DNA from 2 places in the Paenibacillus sp. GD4 genome. Region 1 is predicted to be linked to the other one. Evidence: riboswitches for the same ligand, from Rfam matches in the RefSeq annotation. Region 1 holds a riboswitch; the other holds the start of a gene.
What was found. Region 1 has a riboswitch for cyclic di-AMP ahead of RAC89_RS16325 (KamA family radical SAM protein). Riboswitches for the same ligand answer to the same signal wherever they lie in the genome.
Positions count from the first base shown of each region.

Region 2: linked by a shared signal. The riboswitch ahead of RAC89_RS17250 (TrkH family potassium uptake protein) and the one ahead of RAC89_RS16325 (KamA family radical SAM protein) in region 1 are both predicted to bind cyclic di-AMP.

Region 1 is NZ_JAVCYK010000001.1:3,368,763-3,376,437, forward strand. It holds gene ehuD (ectoine/hydroxyectoine ABC transporter permease subunit EhuD) at 1-579, shown strand, start outside; gene ehuA (ectoine/hydroxyectoine ABC transporter ATP-binding protein EhuA) at 576-1,358, shown strand; gene ectA (diaminobutyrate acetyltransferase) at 1,362-1,874, shown strand; gene ectB (diaminobutyrate--2-oxoglutarate transaminase) at 1,911-3,212, shown strand; gene RAC89_RS16310 (ectoine synthase) at 3,234-3,617, shown strand; gene thpD (ectoine hydroxylase) at 3,650-4,549, shown strand; gene RAC89_RS16320 (DUF2179 domain-containing protein) at 4,555-5,076, shown strand; cyclic di-AMP (ydaO/yuaA leader) riboswitch at 5,164-5,304, shown strand; partial or broken gene RAC89_RS16325 (KamA family radical SAM protein) at 5,739-6,443, shown strand; gene RAC89_RS16330 (glycine betaine uptake BCCT transporter) at 6,509-7,675, shown strand, end outside.
Region 2 is NZ_JAVCYK010000001.1:3,549,976-3,557,650, forward strand. It holds gene RAC89_RS17225 (Uma2 family endonuclease) at 1-66, opposite strand, end outside; gene RAC89_RS17230 (YqzM family protein) at 172-309, opposite strand; gene trxA (thioredoxin) at 571-888, shown strand; gene uvrC (excinuclease ABC subunit UvrC) at 991-2,955, shown strand; gene RAC89_RS17245 (CPBP family intramembrane glutamic endopeptidase) at 2,870-4,543, opposite strand; cyclic di-AMP (ydaO/yuaA leader) riboswitch at 4,797-4,936, shown strand; gene RAC89_RS17250 (TrkH family potassium uptake protein) at 5,006-6,358, shown strand; gene RAC89_RS17255 (potassium channel family protein) at 6,373-7,035, shown strand; gene RAC89_RS17260 (cation:proton antiporter) at 7,040-7,675, shown strand, end outside.

The DNA.
Region 1 (7,675 bases):
GTGATCTCCGTCTGCTCGAGATTTTGCTTGGAGTTTATTCGCAACACTCCGTTGCTGGTCCAAGTCTTTTTTCTGTATTATACCCTTCCTAAACTCATGAATATCTCTCTATCTGCTTTTGCCGTAGGTATCATAGGACTGGGACTGCATTACAGCACTTATTTGTCGGAGGTATACCGTTCGGGAATTCAGGCGGTCCCTCGCGGACAATGGGAAGCGGCAGTGGCCTTGAACTATCCGAAAGTAAAAACATGGACGACGATTATCCTGCCCCAAGCCATTCCGCCCGTCATTCCCATTATGGGGAACTACCTGATTGTCATGTTTAAAGAAACCCCCATTCTGTCAGCCATTACGCTCGTGGAAATGCTGCTGACCGCCAAAAATATCGTTTCGCAATCGTACCGGGTGTTCGAGCCTTATACGCTGGTGGGTATATTGTTTCTCTTGATCAGCTACCCCGCATCCTTGCTCGTGCAGCGTCTGGAGAAGCGGCTTAGCCTGCAAGTGAAGCAAGCGGCTTCCTCATCCGCCGTACAGGACAAAAGACCGACTTCAGAGAGAGGGGTGGGAGCTTGATTCCTGTCGTCAAGTACAACAAAGTTAGCAAGCGCTACGGTGATACCGAGGTGCTGAAGGAAATTGATCTTGAGCTGACTCCGGGGGAGAAGCTCGCGATCATCGGTCCCAGCGGCTCGGGCAAAACGACGCTCGGCCGCATGCTGATGACCCTGGAGGAGCCGACCTCGGGCACGATCGAGGTGGACGGCGAGCTGCTCTGGCACAGGAAGGTGCCGAACGGTCTGATGCGGGCGAATGAGAAGCATCTGCATCGGATGCGAAGCAAGATCGGCATGGTGTTTCAGCATTTCAACCTGTTTCCGCACATGAGCGTGCTGCGCAATGTGACGGAAGCGCCGCGCAAGGTCCTCGGCCTCCCGAAGGAAGAGGCCGAGGAGCGAGCCGTATCGATGCTCCGCAAGGTGGGGCTGGAGCATAAGCTGGAGGCTTATCCCTCACAGCTCTCCGGTGGACAGAAGCAGCGAGTCGCCATTGCCCGCGCCCTCGTCATGCGGCCGAAGGTGATGGTATTCGATGAGGTGACCTCAGCGCTGGATCCCGAGCTTGTCGGGGAGGTGCTGGAGGTCATCCGCGAGCTCGCCGATGAGGGCAGCATGGCCATGATGCTCATTACACATGAAATGGAATTCGCCAGGGAGATTGCCGACCGTGTCATCTTCGGGGCGGACGGCCGCATTGTGGAGGAGGGACCGCCTTCTGCGATATTCGACCATCCGCAGAGCGAACGGCTTCAGTCCTTCTTACGGCGGTTCCGCACCTCTAGCGGAAGGGAGTGAAGGATGTTGAACGAGAAAACGATTCGATTTCGTTACCCGGAAAAAGAGGACGGCGCAGCCGTTTGGAGGCTGGTGAAGGAGACGGAGACGCTCGATTTGAACGCCGTATACTGCTACATCATGCTGTGCGATTATTTTCGCAGCACATGCGTTATAGCGGAGGATGAGGATGGCATTGTCGGATTCCTATCGGCATTTCGTTCTCCGGAACAGAAGGATTGCTTGTTTATCTGGCAGATTGCCGTGAAGCCGAGCCGCCAGCGCAGGGGCATTGGGAAGCATATGCTGCATGAGCTGCTGCTCCGAGAGAGCAGCACGGATATTCGTTACCTGAAGGCGACGGTAAGTCCGTCCAATCTGGCTTCAAGGGGCTTGTTCCTGCATTTGGCCAAGTCCCATAACCTGGAGTGCCATCTGTTTGAAGGCTATGCCGCATCCATGTTTCCCTCTGAACGAGCCCATGAAGAGGAGATTCTGTACAAGCTAGGCCCTTTGCCTAGGAAAGCCGTGATGTAAGTCAGACCCGAATCCGAATAAGGGAGGAAGATCCGAATGAACACGACCTTACTGGAAAAGCCGTCCATGCACGTATTTGACCAAATGGAATCCGAGGTGCGCAGCTACTGCCGAAGCTTTACGACCGTATTTGCCAAAGCGAAGAACGCCAAGCTGTGGGATAAGAACGGGAACGAATTCATTGATTTTTTCGCAGGGGCGGGAGCCTTGAATTATGGACATAACAATGAGCGGATCAAGGAAGCGTTAATCGACTATTTGGTCCAAGACGGGGTCACGCATAGCCTCGATATGGCCACTTCGGCTAAGGAGCACTTCCTTACGACATTCGAGCAAACGATCCTGAAGCCGCGTGGACTTCACTACAAAGTGATGTTCCCCGGACCTACAGGGACCAACTCCGTGGAAAGCGCCCTGAAGATTGCCCGCAAGGTAACCGGCAGAACGGCGGTGATGTGCTTCACCAACGCCTTCCACGGCATGACGCTCGGCTCGCTGGCGGTTACCGGCAACAGCTTCAAGCGCAAGGGAGCGGGAGTAGAGCTGGGAAATTCGATCTTTATGCCGTACGACGGATACTTTGGGAAGGATTTGGATACAACAGGGTATATTGAGAAGCTTCTGGATGACCCGGGAAGCGGAGTGCCGCTGCCGGCGGCGATCATTCTGGAGACCCTGCAAGGGGAGGGCGGTCTGAACGTCGCCAGCAAGGATTGGCTGCAGGGGATCGCAGCATTGTGCAAGGAGCGGGGGATTCTGTTGATCATCGATGACGTCCAGATGGGGTGCGGCCGGACCGGCAGCTTCTTCAGCTTCGATGGGACGGAGATAGAACCGGACATCGTGTGCATGTCGAAGTCGATTGGGGGCTTCGGGCTGCCGATGGCGATAACGCTGCTTAAGCCCGAAATTGACCAATGGAACCCGGGTGAGCATAACGGAACGTTCCGAGGCAACAATCTGGGCTTCGTCGCGGCGGCAAAGGCGCTCGAATATTGGCGGACGAACGAGCTGGAGCGGGAAATTGATGTGAAAAGCAGGATGATCCGCAAGACGTTAGAGCGTATGCTCAGCCTGCATCCTGAATTGCAGGGAGAGCTCCGGGGCAAGGGATTCATTCAAGGCATCGCCTTCAGCAGGCCGGAGCTGGCGGAGGTGCTGTGCGGAATCGTTTTTGAACAAGGCTTAATCATGGAAACCTCCGGCCCCCGCGGCGAGGTGGCGAAGCTGATGCCTCCGCTCACGATTGAAGCTGAGGTGCTGGAACAAGGACTTCGCCTTCTGGCTGAAGGGTTCCGGGAGCTGGCTAGGCGGCAGGCAAAGAAGAACGATAACTGAGGACAAGGGAGAGGAAACGACATGATCGTAAAGCATTTGGAGCAGGTGCTGGGAACGAAGGACGATGTGGATACCGAGACGTGGAACTCAAGAAGGTTGCTTCTGCAGAAGGACGGCATGGGATTCTCAATGAACGATACGCTGATTAAGGCGGGAACGGAAACCTTGATCTGGTATCAGAATCACTTGGAGGCCGTCTACTGCATCGAGGGGGAGGGCGAAATCGAGGTGATCGGGGGAGAGACGTACCCGATTCGGGCAGGAATGTTCTATGCGCTGAACGGAAACGAGAAGCACTACTTGCGCGCACAATCCCAGCTGCGCATGATCTGTGTGTTCAATCCGCCTCTTGTAGGACGAGAGGTGCACGACGAGCAGGGGACCTATCCGCTGCTTACCAGCTAACATTCGAACCCAATTTTAAGGAGGATACGAGCATGACTTCAGCCAATCATTTGACGCAAGCGGACGCTACTGCCGATGTATATCCATCCCGAGTTCGGGAGTACCCCGAATGGATCGAACGTAAGGATCCCGTTGTATATTCTGCCTGGTCGCCGGATGCGCCGATCAGCCGTATCCAATCCGAATTTTATGAGCAGAACGGCTATTTGTTTCTCGACAGCTTTTTTGCGGAAGGGGAAATTGCCGAATTTAAAAACGAGCTGAAGCGTCTCTGGAAGGAGGGCCGGCATTCCGAAGCGAAGGAAGTGATTCGCGAGCCGGGCAGCGAAGAGGTCCGATCGATCTTCGCCGTGCATCAGCATAATGATCTCTTCAAGCAGCTTGCCGAGCATCCGCGGGTCAAGGGGATCGTCGATTATTTGCTGGGCGGGCCCACGTACGTTCATCAGTCCCGGATTAACTTTAAGCCGGGGTTTACGGGCAAGGAGTTCTACTGGCACTCGGATTTCGAAACCTGGCATGTGGAGGATGGCATGCCCCGAATGAGGGCGCTCAGCTGCTCCATCGCCTTAGAGGATAACTATGATTACAACGGCCCCCTGATGGTAGTGCCGGGATCTCATCGAACCTTCATCTCGTGCGTGGGGCAAACGCCGGACCAGCATTATAAGGAGTCGCTCCGCCGCCAGGAGTACGGCGTTCCCGATCAGGACAGCCTTACGAAGCTGGTGCGGGAGCACGGCATCCATACTCCTGTCGGGAAGGCCGGGTCGATCGTGCTGTTTGATTGCAACATAATGCACGGCTCGAACAGCAACATCTCTCCGATGCCCCGGAGCAACGTATTTCTGGTGTACAACAGCGAGACGAATCGTCTCGTTGCTCCGTACTCCGGGCAAGCGCCAAGACCCGGATATATCGCAGAAAGGTAGCGCCTATGATCTCGCTGCCTTTAATCGGATCGATCATTGCCATAAACATCGCATATGTTTCTACTTTCACATTACGGCTAATCTTGGTCATCAAAGGCAGAACCCTCCTGGCTTCCTTCCTTTCTATGGCTGAAGTATTCATCTACCTGCTGGGCTTGAATCTGGTGCTTCAGAACATGAACAATCCATGGAATATGGCTGCTTACTGCATCGGCTTTGGCCTTGGTGTGTATCTCGGAAGCCGCATCGAAGAAGCGCTGGCATTAGGCTATCTGGTGGTGCAGGTGATCGTGGATTCCTTAGAATCCAAGCTTCCTAACGAGCTGAGGGATCATGGCTACGGAGTAACGACATGGCCGGCGGACGGACGGGACGGCAAGCGCCTTGTGATGCAGGTCCTGGTGCGGCGCCGCAACGCCCGCAAGCTCATGCACACGATAGAGGAGCTTGCACCTAAGGCGTTCATCATTTCCCATGAGCCCAAGAACTTCAAGGGCGGCTTTTGGACGAGAATAACACGCGTGTAAGCGGAACAAGACTGCGGACTCGATGCCGCAGTCTTGTTTTGAGAAGGGAGACGTCTAAGGGCTGACAATGTTTTCCTTATTTTGTAACATAAGTGTACGCTTAATTTCCGACATCGTCGGAAATCGGGGGAACCAATGTTGTTGGGGCGAATCATGAAGTCATCGATGTAGGGAACCATCTTTCCCCGAGCCCGGCAGCTAACCTCGTCAGCAGTAGATGGGTCAACAATTGTTTGCATGCCTATGCATACTCAATGTGTGAATTGACCCGACGCATCGGGTCTTTTTGTGCTTTCCGGGAGACCCGTGCCCATGAGAATAGGGGGAACTTTCGTCCTGTAAGACGAAGCCTTTTTCATGAGCAAAGGGTCTTTTTTTGTTTTGCTCTTTTGAAAAGCGGAAAAGAAGGCAAAGCCACCAAGCATGGTGAGTTTTTTCTTGTTTTAAAGCCTATGTAATAGCAGATGTGCGATTACTGTTGCTCGATGGGCAGGTTTCGCGATTATAGTTGCAAATCTGCAATTGGGCGGGAAGGAAGGTTGGTTTTTCGTGTTTCATGACCAGTGTAATCGCAGATGTGCAATTATCGGCGCTCGGAAGCCATGCTTTCGCGTGTATAATGGCAGATTTGCAATTAGGTGACCATGGGCTGTTTTTTTATGATGTCGGATGTCAGCCCGGGCATCAACTATATTGCAAAGCATCCTGAGATTAATAACGTGCTTCTCACCGGCGGAGACAGCTTGATTCTTGCAACCGCCAAGTTGGCTAAGATCCTGGAGCGACTCAGACAGATTGAGCATGTAAAGATTATACGGTTAGGCTCCAAAATTCCTGTATTTAATCCGATGCGCATTTATGAGGACCAGGAATTATTAGATACAATCCACATGTATTCCACTCCGGAGAAGCGAATTTACGTTATGGCTCACATCAATCATGATGACCCTGTGATCCTTGGGGAGCTGCTCGACAAGCTGTCCTGGGCCGGTGTGACGCCATATTATTTTTTCATCAATCGTCCCGTAACGGGAAATCGGGAATTTGTACTGCCGTTGGAGCGGGTTTACCGGATCGTGGAGGAAGCGAAGGCCAGGACATCGGGGCTCGGGAAGCGGGTTCGCCTATACATGAGCCATACCTCCGGTAAAATCGAAATACTAGCTATCGAATCAGGCAAAGCCTATTTAAAGTACCATCAATCCCGCGACGGGGAATATGGGAAATTCATGATGCTGGACTGTCCTTCGGATGCGGCCTGGTTCGACGATCTTCCCGGAAGCGAGAAGCATTGGACTAAGCCCGGCAAAAAAGCAAGCGGGATTGTATTTGTTAATGAACTCCCCGATGTTCCGATAAGGAAATGAGGCATCCGAATAGCATCTATTGCCCGCGGATACCTTAAATGGTAAAAAGGTAAACGGAGGCTTCCATGGTTTTTACAATAGCGGCAGTTATTATTCTCCTATTTGTGCTCTGGGGCAGCTTGAATCCAAGCGGTCTCGCGAAGCAGGCTAGTGAATTTCTTGCTTATACGACGACGAATTTCGGCTGGTTTTACTTGTTCGCCGCCTTCGGATTTCTTATCTTTGTCGTTTATTTAGCGTTCAGCAAGTACGGAGGCATCCGTCTTGGCGAAGACGAGGATGAGCCGGAGTATTCCAACGTAAGCTGGTTTGCCATGCTGTTCAGCGCGGGGATGGGAATCGGGCTTGTTTTCTGGGGAGTGGCCGAGCCGCTGTCCCACTACATGTCCCCTCCTCAGGCAGCGGAGAGCCAGTCCGCCGAGGCGGCCAGACTTGCCATGCGATATGCTTTCTTTCATTGGGGACTTCATCCATGGGCCATCTATTCCGTCGTCGGAGTAGCGCTTGCTTATTTTCAATTCCGTAAAAAACGCAAGGGTCTAATCAGCCATACCTTTTATCCGCTGCTTGGTGACCGGGTTGATGGGGTACTGGGGAAGCTTATTGACATACTTGCCGTTATCGCAACGGCCTTCGGGGTGGCCACCTCGCTTGGTCTTGGCACGCTCCAGATTAACGGAGGGCTTCAGTTTCTATGGGGTGTACCGAACGGAGTAGGTGTCCAAATCGGTATCCTTGCCGTGCTTACAGTGCTGTATATGCTTTCGGCAACAACAGGTTTGGACAAAGGGATCAAAATGCTGAGCAATGCCAACCTGCTGGTGGCTCTAGGCTTGCTGATCGCGACCTTCGTGCTCGGACCCACCTCGTTTCTGCTCGATACCTTCACGGTGACGCTAGGGGGCTATCTGCAGAACCTGATCCAGATGAGCTTGCGGTTAACACCCTTTACCCAAGCAACCTGGGTCAGCAACTGGACGCTATTCTATTGGGCTTGGTGGATCGCGTGGGCGCCGTTTGTCGGCATGTTCATTGCCCGCGTATCCCGCGGCCGGACAGTGAAGGAGTTTGTGCTGGGTGTGCTGTTCATTCCCAGTCTGTTCAGCTTCCTTTGGTTCTCCGTCTTCGGGGGCGTCGGGCTGCATCAGCAAGTACTGGAGGGCTTGCCTATTGCCCAAGCGGTCAGTAAGGATATGACCTCCGCTTTGTTCATAACCTTGGGGCATTTGCCG
Region 2 (7,675 bases), 180 kb from region 1:
TATCATCAATTTTACTCCACCCCAAATCTCATATCGGTCATCCGATTCTAATGGATACAAGGACATCGTATCACCACCTTGCTACTTATTTTACCATAGGATGTCTCTGCCGCATTAAAAAAGCCCCCCTCGCGTTAGTCGCAAGAGAGGCTCTTAGAGAGCTGAAGGATATTAGCGGGTCATGATCTGAACCACAGTAGCCGCAACAGCGATCAGCAGCAGAACGCCGAAGAATACGCCGAAGCCCAAGGCTGTATCGATAAAGTCGTTGCTTGGCTCTTCAATGATATGCTGTCTTGGATCGTTCATGGTAAGTCCCCCTTCAATAGGATTGCGCTGCCGGACGGCTGCGCAAGCATCGTACGTGAAACTGCATATTTATGCTTAGTATACCCAACTTTTTAAATTAGGTAAAGGATGCGAAAGTGACAATTATGCAAACGTTTTGGCGGAAACGGGGGAGTGTTCCTGCATTACCAGCATTCCGCCACCGGCTGGCGCGGTTGAAAATAGGTCTTAATGTGGTATACTTTACATGTTGACATTTTCGCTTGAAGGGAGTTTTATGCAATGGCAATTGTAAATGTTACTGATCAATCGTTCACCGGCGAAGTGGAAGGCTCCGGTACGGTTCTTGTTGATTTTTGGGCTCCTTGGTGCGGACCTTGCAAAATGATCGCTCCGGTGCTCGAAGAGCTCGATAAAGAAATCGGCGACAGCGTAAAGATCGCTAAGGTGAACGTGGATGACAATCCGGAGTCCGCTTCCCGTTTCGGCGTGATGAGTATCCCTACGCTGATCGTGTTCAAGGATGGCCAGCCGGTTGACAAGGTAGTAGGCTTCCAATCCAAGGATGCGCTGAAGAACGTCATTAGCCGTCACCAATAATTTGGCAGCCGTCGAAACGGATGAGAAAAAGCTCTTTTTCTGGTATTCTGGAAAAAGAGCTTTTTATTTTTACAGGGGATGTTGGAGAGGAGTGCTGGAGGAATGTCTCTGAACGGTGGGGAAGACCGGCAGAAGACGATGGAGGCCATTAGGCACAAGCTGGCGCTGCTTCCGGAAAAGCCGGGCTGCTATCTGATGAAGAACCGGGAGGGCACGATCATCTACGTCGGCAAGGCGAAGGTGCTGCGCAACCGGGTGCGGTCGTATTTTACCGGAAGCCATAGCGCCAAGACGCAGGTGCTGGTGGGCGAAATCGTCGACTTTGAATATATCGTAACAGGCAGCAATATGGAGGCGCTCATTCTGGAGTGCAACCTGATCAAGAAGTATCATCCGCGTTATAATGTCCTGCTAAAGGACGATAAGTCGTTCCCTTATATTAAAATCACACATGAAACGCACCCAAGGCTGGAGGTGACGCGGAGAGTGCTGAAGGACAAGGCGAAATACTTCGGACCGTATCCGAATGCCTTCGCCGCCCAGCAAACAAAAAAGCTGCTGGACCGGCTCTATCCGCTTCGCAAATGCAATACGCTGCCGGACAAGGTGTGCCTTTACTATCATATCGGTCAATGTATCGCCCCTTGCGAGTATGAGGTCGACCAAGCTACTTATGACAAGATGGTGGGGGAGATTGCGCGTTTCTTAAACGGGGGTCATGACGAGATTAAGCAGGATCTGACGCGCAAAATGAACGAGGCCGCGGAGGAGCTGAATTTCGAGCGGGCGAAGGAACTGCGCGATCACATTATCCACATCGACGCGGTGATGGAGAAGCAGAAGATTACGACGACCGATTCGGTGGACCGCGATATTTTCGGCTTCTCGGTCAGCAAGGGCTGGATGTGCGTGCAGATCATGTACATGCGCCAAGGCAAAATGATCGAGCGGCGTGCGACGCTTTTTCCGTATTACGGCGAGGCGTACGAGGATTTCATGTCGTTCGTAACGCAGTATTACAGCGAGAATCCGGCCCTCCCAAGGGAAATCTTCCTCCCGTCGGAAGAGGCGGAGGAAGGTGCTGCTGACGCTGCCAGCGCTGCTCCCGATACGGCTGCAGCGGCGGAAGAGGAAGCATCCGATCCGGCTCAAGAGCCGAAGACGGATGTGAAGGAGGCGCTGGAGAGCTGGCTGAAGGTCAAGGTGCACGTTCCCCAGCGCGGACTGAAGCGCAAAATGGTCGCCATGGCCTGCGAGAACGCCAAGGTTGCGCTCGACGAAAAGTTCCGCTTAGCGGAGCGGGATGAGTCTCGGACAACGAAGGCCGTTGAGAATTTGGGCGAGTGGCTTGGCATCGGCAAGGTGCATCGGATCGAGGCGTTCGACAACTCCAACATCCAAGGGTCGGATCCGGTTTCCGCCATGGTCGTTTTCACGGACGGCAAGCCGGACCGCAAAGAATACCGCAAGTACAAAATCCGCACGGTCCAAGGGCCGGACGATTACGAGACGATGCGGGAGGTCGTGCGCAGACGGTACGAGCGCGTGCTGAAGGATAACCTGCAAATGCCGGATCTGATCGTCATCGACGGCGGGCGCGGGCAGATGTCAGCCGCTATCGACGTGCTGGAGAACGAGCTCGGGCTGTATATCCCCGTCTGCGGCCTGGTCAAGGACGTGAAGCATAAGACGGCGCAGCTGCTCATCGGCGATCCGGCGGAGGTCGTGCCGCTGCCTCGCGACAGCCAGGAGTTCTACCTCCTTCAGCGGATCCAGGAGGAGGTGCACCGCTTCGCAATCACCTTCCATCGCGAGACGCGGGCGAAGTCGATGATCGTGTCCCAGCTGGACGCGATTCCGGGCATAGGGGAGAAGCGGCGCAAGGCGCTGCTGAAGCATTTTGGCTCGCTGAAGAAAATCAAAGAGGCCGAAGTCGGCGACTTCAAGCCTCTAGGCATTGGAGAAAAGCTGGCAGCGCAAATTATACAGGCGCTAAACGGTCAGAATCCGGATTCGGGTCCTGAAGAGGAGCAGCCGGGTTCCCTGGAGCAGGGGGCCGACGCTTAAAGCGCCGGTGAAGCCAAGAAAGCAGCCAGCCTACGAGTGCAGGAACGAGCAAGTAGGCTGCGCCTGCCAGCACTTGGGTCGGCTGGCCCATGTACATAAGCGATAAGCCCATCAGGATGCTGTCCATGGCAGCATGCGCGAACATGGCGGTAAGGAAGCCGTATTTCAGGAACATATAACCGAAAATAAGACCGATAATCGTCACTTCAACAAAACGGGTGTAGACGGGATAAATCGGGTATTGCGTATGGCTCATCGCCCAAATCATGCTGGGGATCAAGACGGCAAGGAATTTGCTTCGGGTGAGCTTCCAGAACAGAGCGATACCGAATAAACGATAGACTGCCTCCTCCGAGATCGCCGCCGCCCATGCCATCAGGGGAAACAAAGCCGGATATGTCATGTTAAAGACGGAGTCGGCCGGATCGCTGACGGCCCACACATCGAAGCCCTCCATAGCTACGAAGAACAACACCTGCTGAACGCCCAAGATGAAAAGACAAATCAGATAGCCGCGAACCATGGCTCTGTGAACATGGCCCCCGAACTCCGCATCCCGCCAGGTTGGCCAAGGGTTCCAGCCCTTCCAAACCCATAAGCGGTGGCCGGCAACGAAGGCGAAATAAGCCGACAGCGCGACAAGCACAACGAAAATATTGATAATCCATAGATAAAAGCCGATTCCGTCGCCCGAAGGGGCGGCTCCGTGCTGTGAGCGCACGGCCGGGATCATGTTGAAGTTGTTCGTGATGTAGATGGCTGCGAAAGCAATCGACATGGTCAGTCCGCGTGATAAAGTGATTTCGCGCCGATATTTTATGATCACAATCAAGGAAGCCAGCGTCATCAGACTGGATACGCCCATGCTGATCCAGGTCATCCATCCGGATTGCCGGTCCTCCGCTTCCTGCCAGGCGATGAACGTATCCGGTACGGCAAAGCCCGGCTTGAAGTGCGATACGAGCTCTCCGGAGGCTTTCACGGCAATACGGAACGGTGCTTCTCCAATCCGCCATTGCTTGTGCTCGTACACCAGCTCTCCTGAGGCAGCGGGCTTGCCATCCTTCAGCGTGAAATCACTAAATACATACCCCTGTTCCGCAAATGTCGAACCGATGAATTGGTCGGGGGGGGCTGCAGCGGCGCTGACCGTTTTGCTTTTAGAAGAAGCGGTCCTTACGGTTTGCCATGCCAGTATATTCCCCTTGTGATAATCCACATCCACAAAGTAGGTAGTACCCGTTGCCTGCTCCCCGATTTCCACCTCGTAATAATCAATCGGAAGGCGGTCCCCGAACTGCTTCTCATACGCTTCCGTCAGCTTTTCCTTCTGCAAATAACCGCTTCTTACCGTGTGAGACTGATAATAAGTAGACGTGTCGTATGGCTCCGTCAAGGACAGCATTTTCTTAGCGAAGGCTGCGGCTGTTTCCGCGGCCTGCTGCTTGCTTAGAGTGGGAGCCTGCGGCTGCTCCTCCATCTGCTTGTCCTGTTCCATGAAGGGCGTAAGAAACGTAACTCCGAGATACAATACCAGACCGACTACAGCTAACCACAAAAGCGAAGGATCTTGATAACGTTTGGGCATCGGCTTCTCCTTGAAATCGAATGATATATAATGAATTCCCCTGCATGCGTTACTAAACATCTTATTCTCTTAAGGTAGCATACATTCATCTTGGAAATCCAATGATTGACGGAGATAAGGGACGGTAAATGCATGTAAAGCTAGCGTACGCCCCTGCTGGGTCGACACGAAGCGCCAAGTTCACCGAATATGCCGAATAATCGCTGCAAAATGGGGTTTGTATTCCGACAGACGGAGGATTATAATTCAAATCAATTGCATAGAGCCGAATTTCCTATGGAAAACGGGGGAACCATGATATTAGGGGTGAATTCAGTCTGCGGCCGCATACTGAACGGGTGCCTGTACATCCGAATCCGACAGCTAACCTCGTAGGCTTGCGTGTTACAGGAACCAATACAAACGGCATTGGGCTTCCAGTGTCTTTTTTGTTGTTCAAAAAACGGACGGAAGGTGCAATATGTGGAACGTTTAAAGAAAAAATTTGAGCTGACGCCGCCGCAAATACTCGTACTGGGCTTCGCCGCGATTATTGTGACGGGAGCGATTTTGCTGACTCTGCCTATCGCTTCGGCAACGGGCAAGCCGCTGTCATTCCTGAATGCTTTGTTCACGGCTACCTCGGCCACCTGTGTAACCGGTCTTGTAGTGGTGGACACCGGGACATCGTTTACCATCTTCGGCAAAATCGTTATCCTTGCATTGATTCAGGTAGGCGGCTTAGGGTTTATGACGATGTCGACGCTGTTCGCGTTTGCTCTTCGTAAACGTATCTCCTTAAAAGAACGGCTTATTTTGCAGGAAGCGATGAATCAAGGCAGTATGGAAGGAATCGTCCGCTTAATCCGCAAGGTGCTTTATTATTCTCTTACGATAGAGTTTATGGGTGCCGTATTGTATGCCATCCGGTTTTCTATGGACATGGAGCCGGGCCAGGCGATCTGGTTTGGAATTTTTCACGGAATTTCTTTCTTTAATAATGCGGGGTTTGATATTTTCGGGCCGATCACAGGTCCATTCTCCAGCTTTACGAGCTACGTCGACGATTGGATGATCAACCTTGTCTCTTGCGCGCTGATCGTGCTTGGGGGCCTCGGGTTTGTGGTTTTATCGGATCTGCTCGATTACCGCAAGTTGAGAAAGCTGTCTCTTCATTCAAAGGTAGTTCTAAGCATGTCCGCTTTTCTCATAGGATTAGGAGCGGTTGTTATCTTCCTGTTTGAGTTCACGAATACGAGAACACTAGGGTCCCTGGATTTATCAGGTAAAATCCTCAGCTCCCTATTCCAGTCGGTTGCCCCTCGAACGGCGGGACCGAACACGGTGGATCTCGCGGGCCTGCGGCAGGCCACTCAATTTTTTATCATCATCCTGATGTTCATCGGGGCTTCTCCGGGCTCGACGGGGGGCGGGATCAAAACGACGACCTTTACGATTCTGATTGGGGCTGTTATTGCCATGATCCGGGGCAAGGAGGACATCGTTATGTTCCGGCATCGCTTAGGCAAGGACCGGATCCTCAAGGCGATCACGCTGACCTTGTTTGCGCTATTCCTGGTCGTCTTCGCGTCGATGCTGCTGTCCACTACAGAGGATCACCACTTCTTGATGATTTTATTTGAGGTGACGTCGGCCTTCGCTACCGTAGGCTTGACGATGGGCCTCACACCGGATTTGACGGATTTCGGCAAGGTGATGATTTGCCTCATGATGTTTATCGGCCGTCTCGGCCCGCTGACGCTCGCTTATGCGCTCGGCCCGAAAACGGAAAAAGAGCTATATAGATACCCGGAAGGGAAAATTACTATCGGATAGGGGAACAACCGCAAATGAAGAGAAGTCAATACGCTGTCATCGGACTGGGCCGCTTCGGCTCCAGCATCGCCAAGGAATTGGTAAAGCTTGGGTTCGAGGTGCTTGGAATCGACAAGGATGAAGAATCCGTTGATGAAATGAGCGACGTGCTGACGCACGTCGTCGTCGCCGACGCTACGGATGAGGATGTGCTGCGCTCACTCGGCATCCGGAATTTTGATTGTGTGGTCGTAGCCATCGGAGACGACATCCAGGCAAGTATTCTTGCCGCCATTCTATTGAAGGATATCGGCGTGAAGAAGGTCGTGGCCAAGGCGCTGTCCGATCTGCACGGCAAAGTGCTGGAGAAGCTCGGTGTGGACAGAGTGATTTTCCCCGAGCGGGATATGGGCATTCGCGTTGCGCACCAGCTGGCTTCGCCGAACCTGCTCGATTTCATTGAGCTGTCGAAGGATTACACGATTGTAGAGTTGTCCGTACCGAAGCGATTGTGCGGCTACTCGCTGAAGGACCTTGATCCGCGGGCGAGGTACGGCTGCAGTGTAGTAGCGATTAATAAGAAGCAGGGTGTCATTATTGCGCCGGCTGCAACGGATACGGTGGAAGAAAACGATGTTATGGTCATTATCGGAACGAACCAGCAAATCGAGACGTTCGAGGAGGAAGTGATCGGGTAGCGGAATGGAAAATCAACTGCTGATCCATCATGTGCTGTTCCTGCTGATTTTCATATTGGGTATAGGGATGGTTTCCGGTCGATTGGCCGCGTTGCTGAGATTGCCGGATGTAGCTCTATTCCTGATTGCGGGAATGATTGTAGGACAAGGATTGCATCTCATTCATGAAGCAAGCAGCTCGTTTACGAACCAGTTCATTTTGACAGTCGGTTCGGCTTTGATTCTGTTCGACGGCGGGCGCAACATCCGTTTTCGGGGGCTGCGCAAGGTGTGGGTGACGATTACGCTGCTCAGTATCCCGGGCGTATTAATCACCTGTGCGGTGGTAGCGTTTGCCGCGCATTATTTGCTGGATTTGCCTTTTGCTTACGCTGTGCTCTTAGGAGCGATTATCTCGTCGACCGACCCGGCAACCCTAATTCCGGTCTTTAAGCAGGTAAAAATCAGGACCAAGGTACGGGAAACCGTGGAAAGCGAATCAGCCTTCAACGATGCGACCGGTTCGATCTTGACGTTCACGGTGCTGGCGATGATCACCAGCGGACAAGAGGTGTCGCTGCTCTCCAGCATCGAGAGGTTCGGCTTTACCGCGCTTGGCGGGATTGGCGTAGGTATTATGGTAGGCTTGGCGCTTGCCTTC